3 regions of the Vibrio sp. R10-SG-ISO4 genome follow, and region 1 is predicted to be linked to each of the others. Evidence: predicted binding sites of a transcription regulator. Region 1 holds the regulator's gene; each other region holds the start of a gene.
What was found. The regulator CRP, encoded in region 1, controls carbon source genes, mostly activating them, when cyclic AMP is high. The targets are predictions, from matches to a motif close to TGTGANNNNNNTCACA.
Positions count from the first base shown of each region.

Region 2: the regulator CRP is predicted to act here: its motif matches at 1,304-1,319, upstream of cytR (DNA-binding transcriptional regulator CytR).
Region 3: the regulator CRP is predicted to act here: its motif matches at 1,395-1,410, upstream of ectA (diaminobutyrate acetyltransferase).

Region 1 covers NZ_JCBDHJ010000022.1:68,400-71,524, forward strand. The annotation lists gene AC6R03_RS16260 (YheU family protein) at 1-70, shown strand, start outside; gene AC6R03_RS16265 (phosphoribulokinase) at 165-1,034, shown strand; gene crp (cAMP-activated global transcriptional regulator CRP) at 1,292-1,924, shown strand; gene AC6R03_RS16275 (DUF1338 domain-containing protein) at 2,093-2,893, opposite strand; gene astD (succinylglutamate-semialdehyde dehydrogenase) at 3,013-3,125, opposite strand, start outside.
Region 2 covers NZ_JCBDHJ010000001.1:194,721-197,845, reverse strand. The annotation lists gene priA (primosomal protein N') at 1-1,232, shown strand, start outside; gene cytR (DNA-binding transcriptional regulator CytR) at 1,583-2,590, shown strand; gene AC6R03_RS00910 (SPOR domain-containing protein) at 2,741-3,125, shown strand, end outside.
Region 3 covers NZ_JCBDHJ010000013.1:279,779-282,903, reverse strand. The annotation lists gene ectB (diaminobutyrate--2-oxoglutarate transaminase) at 1-709, opposite strand, end outside; gene ectA (diaminobutyrate acetyltransferase) at 738-1,295, opposite strand; gene AC6R03_RS07815 (tetratricopeptide repeat protein) at 1,568-2,389, shown strand; gene gloA2 (SMU1112c/YaeR family gloxylase I-like metalloprotein) at 2,386-2,772, opposite strand; gene AC6R03_RS07805 (nitroreductase family protein) at 3,006-3,125, shown strand, end outside.

The DNA of each region.
Region 1 (3,125 bases):
TGGTGAAGCGGTGGTGGTCTATTCAGAGCTGCATGAGAGCGTGGATATTCAACTCAAATCAAAGTTTTAATATTTCCAGTGCGTTAAAAAACGCCATACCGTGATCAATCAATAGAACATGCTATATTGGTCATCATTTGACAAGGAATAAGACAAGGTTTGTCATGTCAGCAAAACACCCCATTATTGCCGTAACGGGTTCTTCCGGTGCGGGCACAACCACGACCTCTGAAGCGTTTCGCAAAATGTTTAACATGATGCGCGTGAAACCGGCTTGGGTGGAAGGGGACAGTTTCCACCGCTTTACGCGCCCAGAAATGGATGTCGAGATCCGCAAAGCGCGCGAGCAAGGACGCCACATCAGCTACTTTGGTCCGCAGGCGAACGACTTCCCTGCGCTGTCTGAGTTTTTTAAGCAGTATGGCAATGAAGGCACAGGGCAAATTCGTCGCTACTTGCACACCTTCGATGAAGCCGTGCCCTACAATCAAATGCCGGGTACCTTCACGCCGTGGCAAGATTTGCCGGAAAATTCTGACGTGCTGTTCTACGAAGGACTGCATGGCGGCGTGGTGGATGGTGAGGTCAACGTCGCCCAACACGTCGACTTTTTGATTGGCATGGTGCCCATTGTGAACTTGGAGTGGATTCAAAAATTCGTCCGTGACACGCGCGATCGCGGTCACTCACGCGAAGCGGTAATGGACTCGATTGTCCGCTCGATGGATGACTACCTCAACTACATTACCCCGCAATTTTCGCGTACCCACATCAACTTCCAACGCGTGCCGACCGTCGATACGTCCAACCCACTTAACGCTAAAGGCATCCCAAGTTTAGATGAAAGCTTTGTGGTGATCCGCCTGCGCGGCATCAAACAGGTCGACTTCCCATATCTGCTCGCTATGATTGATGGCTCTTTCATGTCGCGCCACAACACCATTGTCGTGCCGGGGGGTAAGATGAGTTTTGCGATGGAACTCATCGTCAGACCTATCCTACAGCAACTTATCGAGACGGGTAAAATTGGCTAGCGATCAGTCCTAAGACCCGTTTACTTGTCATACCGTGATCATGTGCACATTTTTGCGTAAACAATCACCAACTTGACACGATTAAAATCAAGAAATCCCTTTTGAAAAAGGCTACTATTTGTAACCGAAACAAAGATGGCTTGCAGCATTGAATAAGTGCTCTTATCCTAAAAAGCCTTGTTCAGGGCTTCGCGTCTTTTACTGGCGCGACAAAAATGGAAAGCGGCAAGCGTACCCTGCAGAGGAAGTGAGATATTATGGTTCTAGGTAAACCTCAAACCGATCCAACATTAGAGTGGTTCCTGTCACATTGTCATATTCATAAGTACCCATCAAAAAGCACATTGATCCACGCCGGTGAGAAAGCAGAGACGCTTTACTACATCGTCAAAGGCTCTGTGGCGGTACTGATTAAAGACGAAGAAGGTAAGGAAATGATCCTTTCTTACCTAAACCAAGGTGACTTTATCGGTGAACTTGGTCTATTTGAAGAAGATCAAGAGCGTACCGCTTGGGTTCGTGCTAAATCACCTTGTGAAGTTGCAGAGATCTCATTCAAGAAATTCCGTCAGCTTATCCAAGTCAACCCTGACATCCTAATGCGTCTATCTGCGCAAATGGCAAGCCGCCTACAAGTGACGAGCCAAAAAGTCGGTGACCTCGCCTTCCTAGACGTGACAGGCCGCATCGCGCAAACGCTACTTAACCTAGCGAAACAGCCAGATGCTATGACGCACCCAGACGGCATGCAAATCAAGATCACTCGTCAAGAGATCGGTCAGATTGTCGGCTGTTCACGTGAGACCGTTGGCCGTATCTTGAAGATGCTTGAAGAGCAAAACCTGATCTCCGCCCACGGTAAAACCATCGTCGTCTACGGCACGCGATAGGGTATTAGAGGCGAGTTCCTAGTGGCTAGTTCCTAGAGAAAACCTTTAAAGATTAAGAAAGCCACCCTGTCTACCAGCGGTGGCTTTTTATTTACCAGGCCCTAGCCCAATCACCCACTACCCATCACCCATTTCACCAGCCCCCCTCTAGGAACTAGCAACTAGGCACTAGGAACTTCCCCCATCCGTACTCTCAAATATCTTATCCGCTGACGCCGCGACAAACCCCGGGTAGAGCTCACCATTACTCATCGGATAGCGTTTAGCGAATTCGTAGAAGCCGCCTGGGATCACTTGCGTACCGTCACTAAAGCTCACCTCGACTTTGTCTGCCATGGTGGACGATTGCTCAAGCAGTACCTCTGGTGAGCCTTTCACTTCGCCACCCGACTCATTGATGACAAAGCCCGCTTGGCGCAGGTGCTCATTCACCGCCGCGACCTCGTCAAATGCCTTGAGCTGATTAACGCTTACGGTGAAATGGTTGGCCCCATAGCCGTGCGCCGCAAGCCATGCTGCGTACTCACTCTCTTGGGCGAGGGTTTGAAAATCTTCATAGCTGAGATCCCACAAACGGCCCGCATACAAAAACTCATGGCTTTGCAGTGCGGATGCCTCCACTTGTGCCACCAGCTTGCTGACAATGCTTTGCAGCGGCGCTGAGCACTCTTCGACTTTCAGCTCACTGATGAACACTTTTGGCAACGTCGGATCGGCGTGCTCGTAGTGCTTGGCGACCAAGTGTTTGCTCTCAAACAGGTAGTCACCACACGCTTGGTAACCCAGCGCAATAAATGGCGCAGCCAATGTCTCGATACCGAGCGGCGCAATGTTAAAGGTACGCAGCGCAATATGGTCATTGATCAGCGGTTCATCTTCTTCTAAAAGCTGATGAACCTTGGCTGCTTGAGGACATAGACGGGAAATATAGTCTTGCCACAGTAAATCGAACAGTTGAGCAGGCGTCATAACGTCTCCATGTTAATCGTGAAGCTGAATCGTAAAGCTGGTTCTTTAAAAGAATGGCTTAATCACAAACCTAGCAATGAATCGAACACCTTGGGCTCCAAGCGAGCCCAAGGTACGTCTTACAGTTCTACACCCGGGCTTAACGTCTCAGGCAGCAAGGTGTGCTCTCCTTCCATCGACGCCATAGGGTAAGCGCAATAGTCCGCAGCGTAGTAAGCACTTGGGCGAAGGT
Region 2 (3,125 bases), on a different contig from region 1:
ATAGCTCTTACAAGCAGCAAGATAGCTTGCGCTACCATGCGCGCGATGTGGCGGTCATGCGCGCCAACAAAGAGCAGATCCCGATTGTGCTTGGTTCAGCAACGCCCGCGTTAGAAACGCTGCACAATGCGCTGTCTGGCAAATATCATCATCTGCATTTGTCTCGCCGAGCAGGCAGTGCGGTGCCCACCACCAATCAAGTGATTGACGTCAAAGGGCTCTATTTAGAGGGGGGCCTCTCTGCGCCACTGATCGCTCAAATGCGCAAGCACCTCAACGCAGGCAATCAGGTGATGCTGTTTTTAAATCGACGCGGCTTTTCCCCGGCTCTGATGTGTCACGAATGTGGCTGGATCGCGGAATGCAAGCGCTGCGACGCCTACTACACCTACCATCAGCACAGCAGCGAAATTCGCTGTCACCACTGTGGCTCTCAGCAGCCGACGATCCACCAGTGCCAAGGGTGTGGTTCCACTCAACTGGTCACTGTTGGGGTGGGAACCGAGCAGCTAGAGGAACAACTGCATACGCTCTTTCCAGAGCAGAAAACCATTCGTATTGACCGCGACAGCACGCGGCGCAAAGGCAGCCTAGAAGAGGCGTTAAGCGCCATTCGACGCGGTGAATATCAGATTCTGATCGGCACGCAAATGCTCGCCAAAGGGCACCATTTCCCGGATGTGACGCTGGTGGCGCTGTTGGATGTCGATGGCTCACTCTACAGCAGCGACTTTCGAGCCTCTGAGCGTTTAGCCCAGCTATTCATTCAGGTGGCAGGCCGAGCGGGGCGTGCCAGTAAACCCGGTGAAGTGTTGTTGCAAACCCACCACCCAGAGCACAGCCTATTGCAAGCACTGTTGAAAAAGAGTTATCGGGACTTCGCCGAGGTGGCCTTAGCAGAGCGAAAACTGGCGGCGTTGCCCCCGTATTCGTTTTTAACGCTGTTTCGTGCGGAGGCGAACCAATCTGAGCTGGTGGAAGAGTTCCTACGCCAAGTCCGCTTTACTTTAGAATCCCACCCTCTGTTTGATTCCGGCTGCATGGTGCTGGGCCCGACACCCGCCCCGCTTGCCAAACGTGCGGGTAAGTTCCGTTGGCAATTACTGCTGCAAACCGAGCAGCGCTCGTTAATGCAAAAGCTGCTAGCCAGTGCTAAGCCGGCTATCGAGTTGCTGCCGAGCGCGAAAAAGGTCCGTTGGTCGGTCGATATCGAGCCTCAAGACTTGAGCTAACACGCCGATTAGTTTAAATAGGGGCAGGGACGATAGGCGCTGTGAGCTGATTTCGTTCTTTTTCATTTATTTGTGATCTGGCTCTCTTTTATAGTTCGGGTTTTGTTAAATATCCCGTAACTTTCTGTTTCGAAATGAATAAACTAGTTGTTTGGAAAGGGATAGGCGAAGCGAACCTTGGCAAGAGCCAAACGATTGCTTTTCGCTGCCAATAAGAGTGGGCATCAGCCTACCATCATCATAAGCGGTGCAGGATTGACCCCGTCATCACCACACCAGACGCTATGATCAAGGCAACAAGGTTTAGGTGGCTAAAGCGCTACATCTTTAATTAAGAGGGTTAATAACTTATGGCGACAATGAAGGATGTTGCCCAGCTTGCGGGAGTGTCGACGGCGACGGTATCACGGGCGTTGATGAATCCCGAGAAAGTCTCTTCTGCGACGAGAAAACGCGTCGAAGAGGCGGTGCTTGAAGCTGGCTACTCACCCAACTCGCTGGCGCGCAATCTGCGTAGAAACGAATCAAAGACCATCATCGCGATCATCCCAGACATTTGCGATCCCTATTACACCGAAATCATTCGTGGCATTGAAGATGCGGCTATGGAGCACGGTTACATCGTATTGCTTGGGGACAGCGGCCAACAAAGAAAGCGTGAAAGCTCTTTTGTGAACTTGGTATTCACTAAGCAGGCCGATGGCATGCTGCTGCTCGGTACGGATTTACCGTTTGATGTTAGCAAGGCAGAACAAAAGAATCTGCCGCCGATGGTCATGGCGTGCGAATTTGCGCCTGAGTTAGAGTTGCCCACCGTGCATATTGATAACCTCACTTCCGCATTTGAAGCGGTCAACTACCTGACTCAGATGGGGCATCGCCGTGTCGCGCAGATTTCGGGGCCAGAGAGTGCTCTACTGTGTCAGTTCCGTCACCAGGGTTATCAACAAGCGTTGCGCCGCGCAGGCCTAACGATGAACGAACACTATTGCGCAGAAGGCAACTTCACATTTGAAGATGGTGCGAAGGCGATTCGTCAGTTGTTGGCCTTATCTGAGCCGCCGACAGCGGTTTTTTGTCACAATGATATGATGGCGATTGGCGCGATTCAGGAAGCGAAAAAGCTCGGACTTCGCGTGCCACAAGATCTATCGGTTGTGGGTTTTGATGACATTCAGTTTGCGCAATACTGCGATCCACCACTCACGACGATTTCTCAGCCGCGTTATGAAATCGGGCGTCAGGCGATGCTGATGATGCTTGAGATCCTCCGTGGCCACGACGTGCGTGCCGGCTCTCGACTGCTCGAAACAGAACTGGTGATTCGAGATAGCGCCGCGCCGCCGCGCGTCCTCTAGACGACTTGAACGGTCATTGAGCCGCCGGTCGCCCTGGCTGCGCCACTTTGCGGCCAGTTTTGCTGAGCCGCTTCCAATTCCGGTCTGTCCTCACACACAAATCTGCTTTAACATAGCGAGCAGTTGTATTAAATGGTTTGATAATCAGTTGTGGCGAATAGAGATTACGTAAAGCGCGGCAGTAGCCGTAAGCCGACTAAAAAAGCCGCCCCGCGCCGCAAGAAACCGTGGCGCAGTGGTTTGTTGGCCATCGTCTTGGTCTCGGCGTTCGGTTATGGGTTGTATCTACTCAGTAGCGATCCTGAGCCGCCTGCGCCGGTGGTTCAACCCGCGAAGCCTACCCCGAAACCCAAAGCGAAAAGCAGCCAAACTCTCCCTCCTCCGCCAGAAGAGAAGTGGGATTATGTCGAGTCGTTGCCGAGTCGTGAAGTGGAAGTGAAAGCCAAAGAGTTGGTGGTGTCTGAGATTCCCTACATCATGCAGTGCGGCGCGTACAAAACCGCGCAGCAAGCTGAAGCGCGTAAGTTGGATATTG
Region 3 (3,125 bases), on a different contig from region 1:
CTTGAATATCATCAACAATCAATAGAATACCGTTGGCTTTACACAGTGCATCGAGTTTTTGTAGCCAAGCGTTAGAGGCCACATTCAACCCCCCTTCACCCTGTACGGTTTCAAGCAGTACAGCAGCAGGTTTGTCCATACCGCTTGAGTTATCTTGCAGCATGGTTTCAAACAGTTTTAAGCCATCAATATCGGCATAACCATCAAATGGAATACGCGTCACTTGGCTCTGCATTTGGCCCATTTCTTGGCGGTGATGCTGGTTACCCGTTGCAGCCAGTGCGCCAGCAGTACAGCCGTGGAAACCGTTGGTAAAGGCGACAATCGAGCTACGTCCTGTCACTTTACGCGCCAATTTGAGCGCGGCTTCTACCGCGTTTGTGCCCGTTGGGCCAGTAAACTGCAGTTTGTAGTTGAGTTCACGCGGCGCAAGGATGATGCGATTAAACGCGTCAAGAAACGCCGCTTTGGCGGTGGAATGCATGTCTAAACCATGCGTGATGCCATCAGATTCGATGTACTCCAACAAGGCCATTTTTAGTACCGGGTTGTTGTGGCCATAGTTCAATGAGCCCGCACCGGCTAAGAAATCGAGATAGCGCTCGCCCCCTTCAGTTTCTAGCCAGCAACCTTTGGCTTTGGTGAATACCACCGGAAAGTTGTTTGAATATGAACGTACTTTTGATTCTTGCTTATTAAAAATATCCATAATAAGACCGTTTGGGTTCCTCAATTATTTATTGGGACGAGTGTGCGTGAGCACGAGAAAGTGGGATGCGATACAAATACTCAGTATCGTGCTCCCCTTTAAAATGGGTGTTTTGGTCCAAGAAAACCGAAATCTCACCGCGCTTGCCATGACGTTTGTCCAGCTTTTCGAACAACATCCACGACGCCGTATTGTTCTTTGTTATCGTCGTTTCTATCGCGTTGATGTCGGACAAGGTGTCGCGAGCGAGCAGGCGGTCTAACATTTTCGAAGCGATGCCTTTACCTCGGTGATCGCTCGATACCGCCACTTGCCAAACAAACAGCACATCTGGCTGTTGTGGCTTGCGGTAGGCAGAGATAAATCCAGCCACCTCATCATCAATCTCAACCAAAATGCAGGTGTCCGCAAAGTGGGTAGACTGAAGAAAGTTACAGTACGAAGAGTTAACATCCAGTGGCGGACAATCTTTGATGAGTTGGAAAATCTGGTCGCCATCGGTATCACTCGGCTCTCTAAACCGCCACGTTGGGCGTTGGGGTTGTGTAATTTCCGGATACATAACCCAGGGCGCTGACGTAATCATGTGCAGATACATTTCCTTTGAACTCTAATTAAATTCGCCATTATTATGAGCAAAATCGGGCACCAAAAATCAAATCTGGCGCCGAATCAACCGCATTTTTGTGATTAAAATCACATAAACCCAAATTGCACATAAAGTTTAACAATGGTTAGTGCACTAAATTATTTCATTCGGAGTATCATGTCGCGCGCGTCTATGATTAACTAAGCTTATATTTATCTTAAGTGACTCGATTGGAACCCCCGATGATTCGAACCCTAATTAGTTTTCTCATGCTCCTCTCACTGAGTTTCCCTACCCTCGCGGAGCAAGAAAAATACTCCGACTCCGAGATGCTCGATCGCCCGCTAATGGAGCGCTATATCCTCGATGAGCTCAAAGCTCTGCGCCAAGACCAACAAGATTTAGAGCGCCGCTTGGTGGTTCAAATTACCGACCGAGAGCTCGAAGTGGCCGACAAATCCCTCAACTACGCCAACGTCACCGTGACCTACTTTTTCTACATCATCGCCGGTGTCGCGTCGTTGATTGCCTTTGTTGGTTGGCAATCTCTGCGAGAGTTCAAGCACAACACCAAAGACATGGCCGACAAGCGACTCGATGCGATTGCCAAAGAGTACGAGAAGAAATTCAGTGCACTGGAACGCGATCTAAAACGTAAGACGCGCGTGATCAGTGAAAACAACAAAGAGATTGAGAAGATCAATGAAATCCACAACTTATGGCTAAGAGCGCAAAGTATGCCGACCGCCGAGCAGCGAATTGATGTGTATGATGAGATCTTGACCATGCGACCGGGCGATCTTGAAGCGCTGACCTACAAGGCGGATGCAGCGATGGAAATTCGCGAGTACCACTGGGCGTTGAGTCTGTGTAATCGTGTCCTTAACCTCGACAACAATAATGGCCCTGCACTCTATCAGCGTGCTTGTGCCTACTCTCGTTTGGGGATTGAAGAGCAGGCAATTCTGGATTTGGAATTAGCGATTGAATCAAGTCCTTCGATTCGAGAATTGATCAATACGGAGCCGGATTTGGAGGGGCTACATGGCAACCCACGCTTTGATGCCCTGCTCCTCGATGAGCACCACTAAGCTTGATAGATTTCCAGCGGTAAACCATCGGGATCTTGAAAGAATGTGAAGGCTCTACCTGTGAACTCATCCACTCGGATGGGTTCCACCTCTACCCCTTGCTCTGTTAAATATTGCCCGTACGCCTCAACGTCATCCACCACAAAGGCTAAATGACGCAATCCTCGCGCTTCAGGTCGGGTTGGTCTTTCAGGCGGTGATGGAAAGGAAAAGAGCTCAATTTGACCACCACCAGGCAAAGCCAAATCCAGTTTGTAGGAGGCTCTTTCCGCTCGATAGTTTTCCGCGATCACTTCAAATCCTAACACCTGAGTGTAGAACGCTTTCGACGTCGAATAGTCAGAGCAGATAATGGCGACATGGTGGAACCCTTTGATAGACATCAGTCATTTTTCCTTATTTTTTCAGTGTCCTAGAAAGATTATGGACGATTGCGTCCAAAGTGATTGGACAGGATGACACTTTTTCCATTCATAGACCGCGCTTATAGTAACGCCATCGCTTCGCTGCCTCAACGCAGCGCAGAAAACCTTTTGATAAGCGGGCCAAGTGGTGGTTGACCATTGTGAACATCAGCCCTAGTCATCAGTACAACATAGACAATTTAGGAGCCAACATGACTCACCCAATCATTCAAGATTTGAACTCTCGTTACACCGCGAAAAAATACGACCCGAGCAAACGTATCTCGGCAGAAGATATGGCGGTGATCAAAGAAGCATTGCGTTTATCGGCC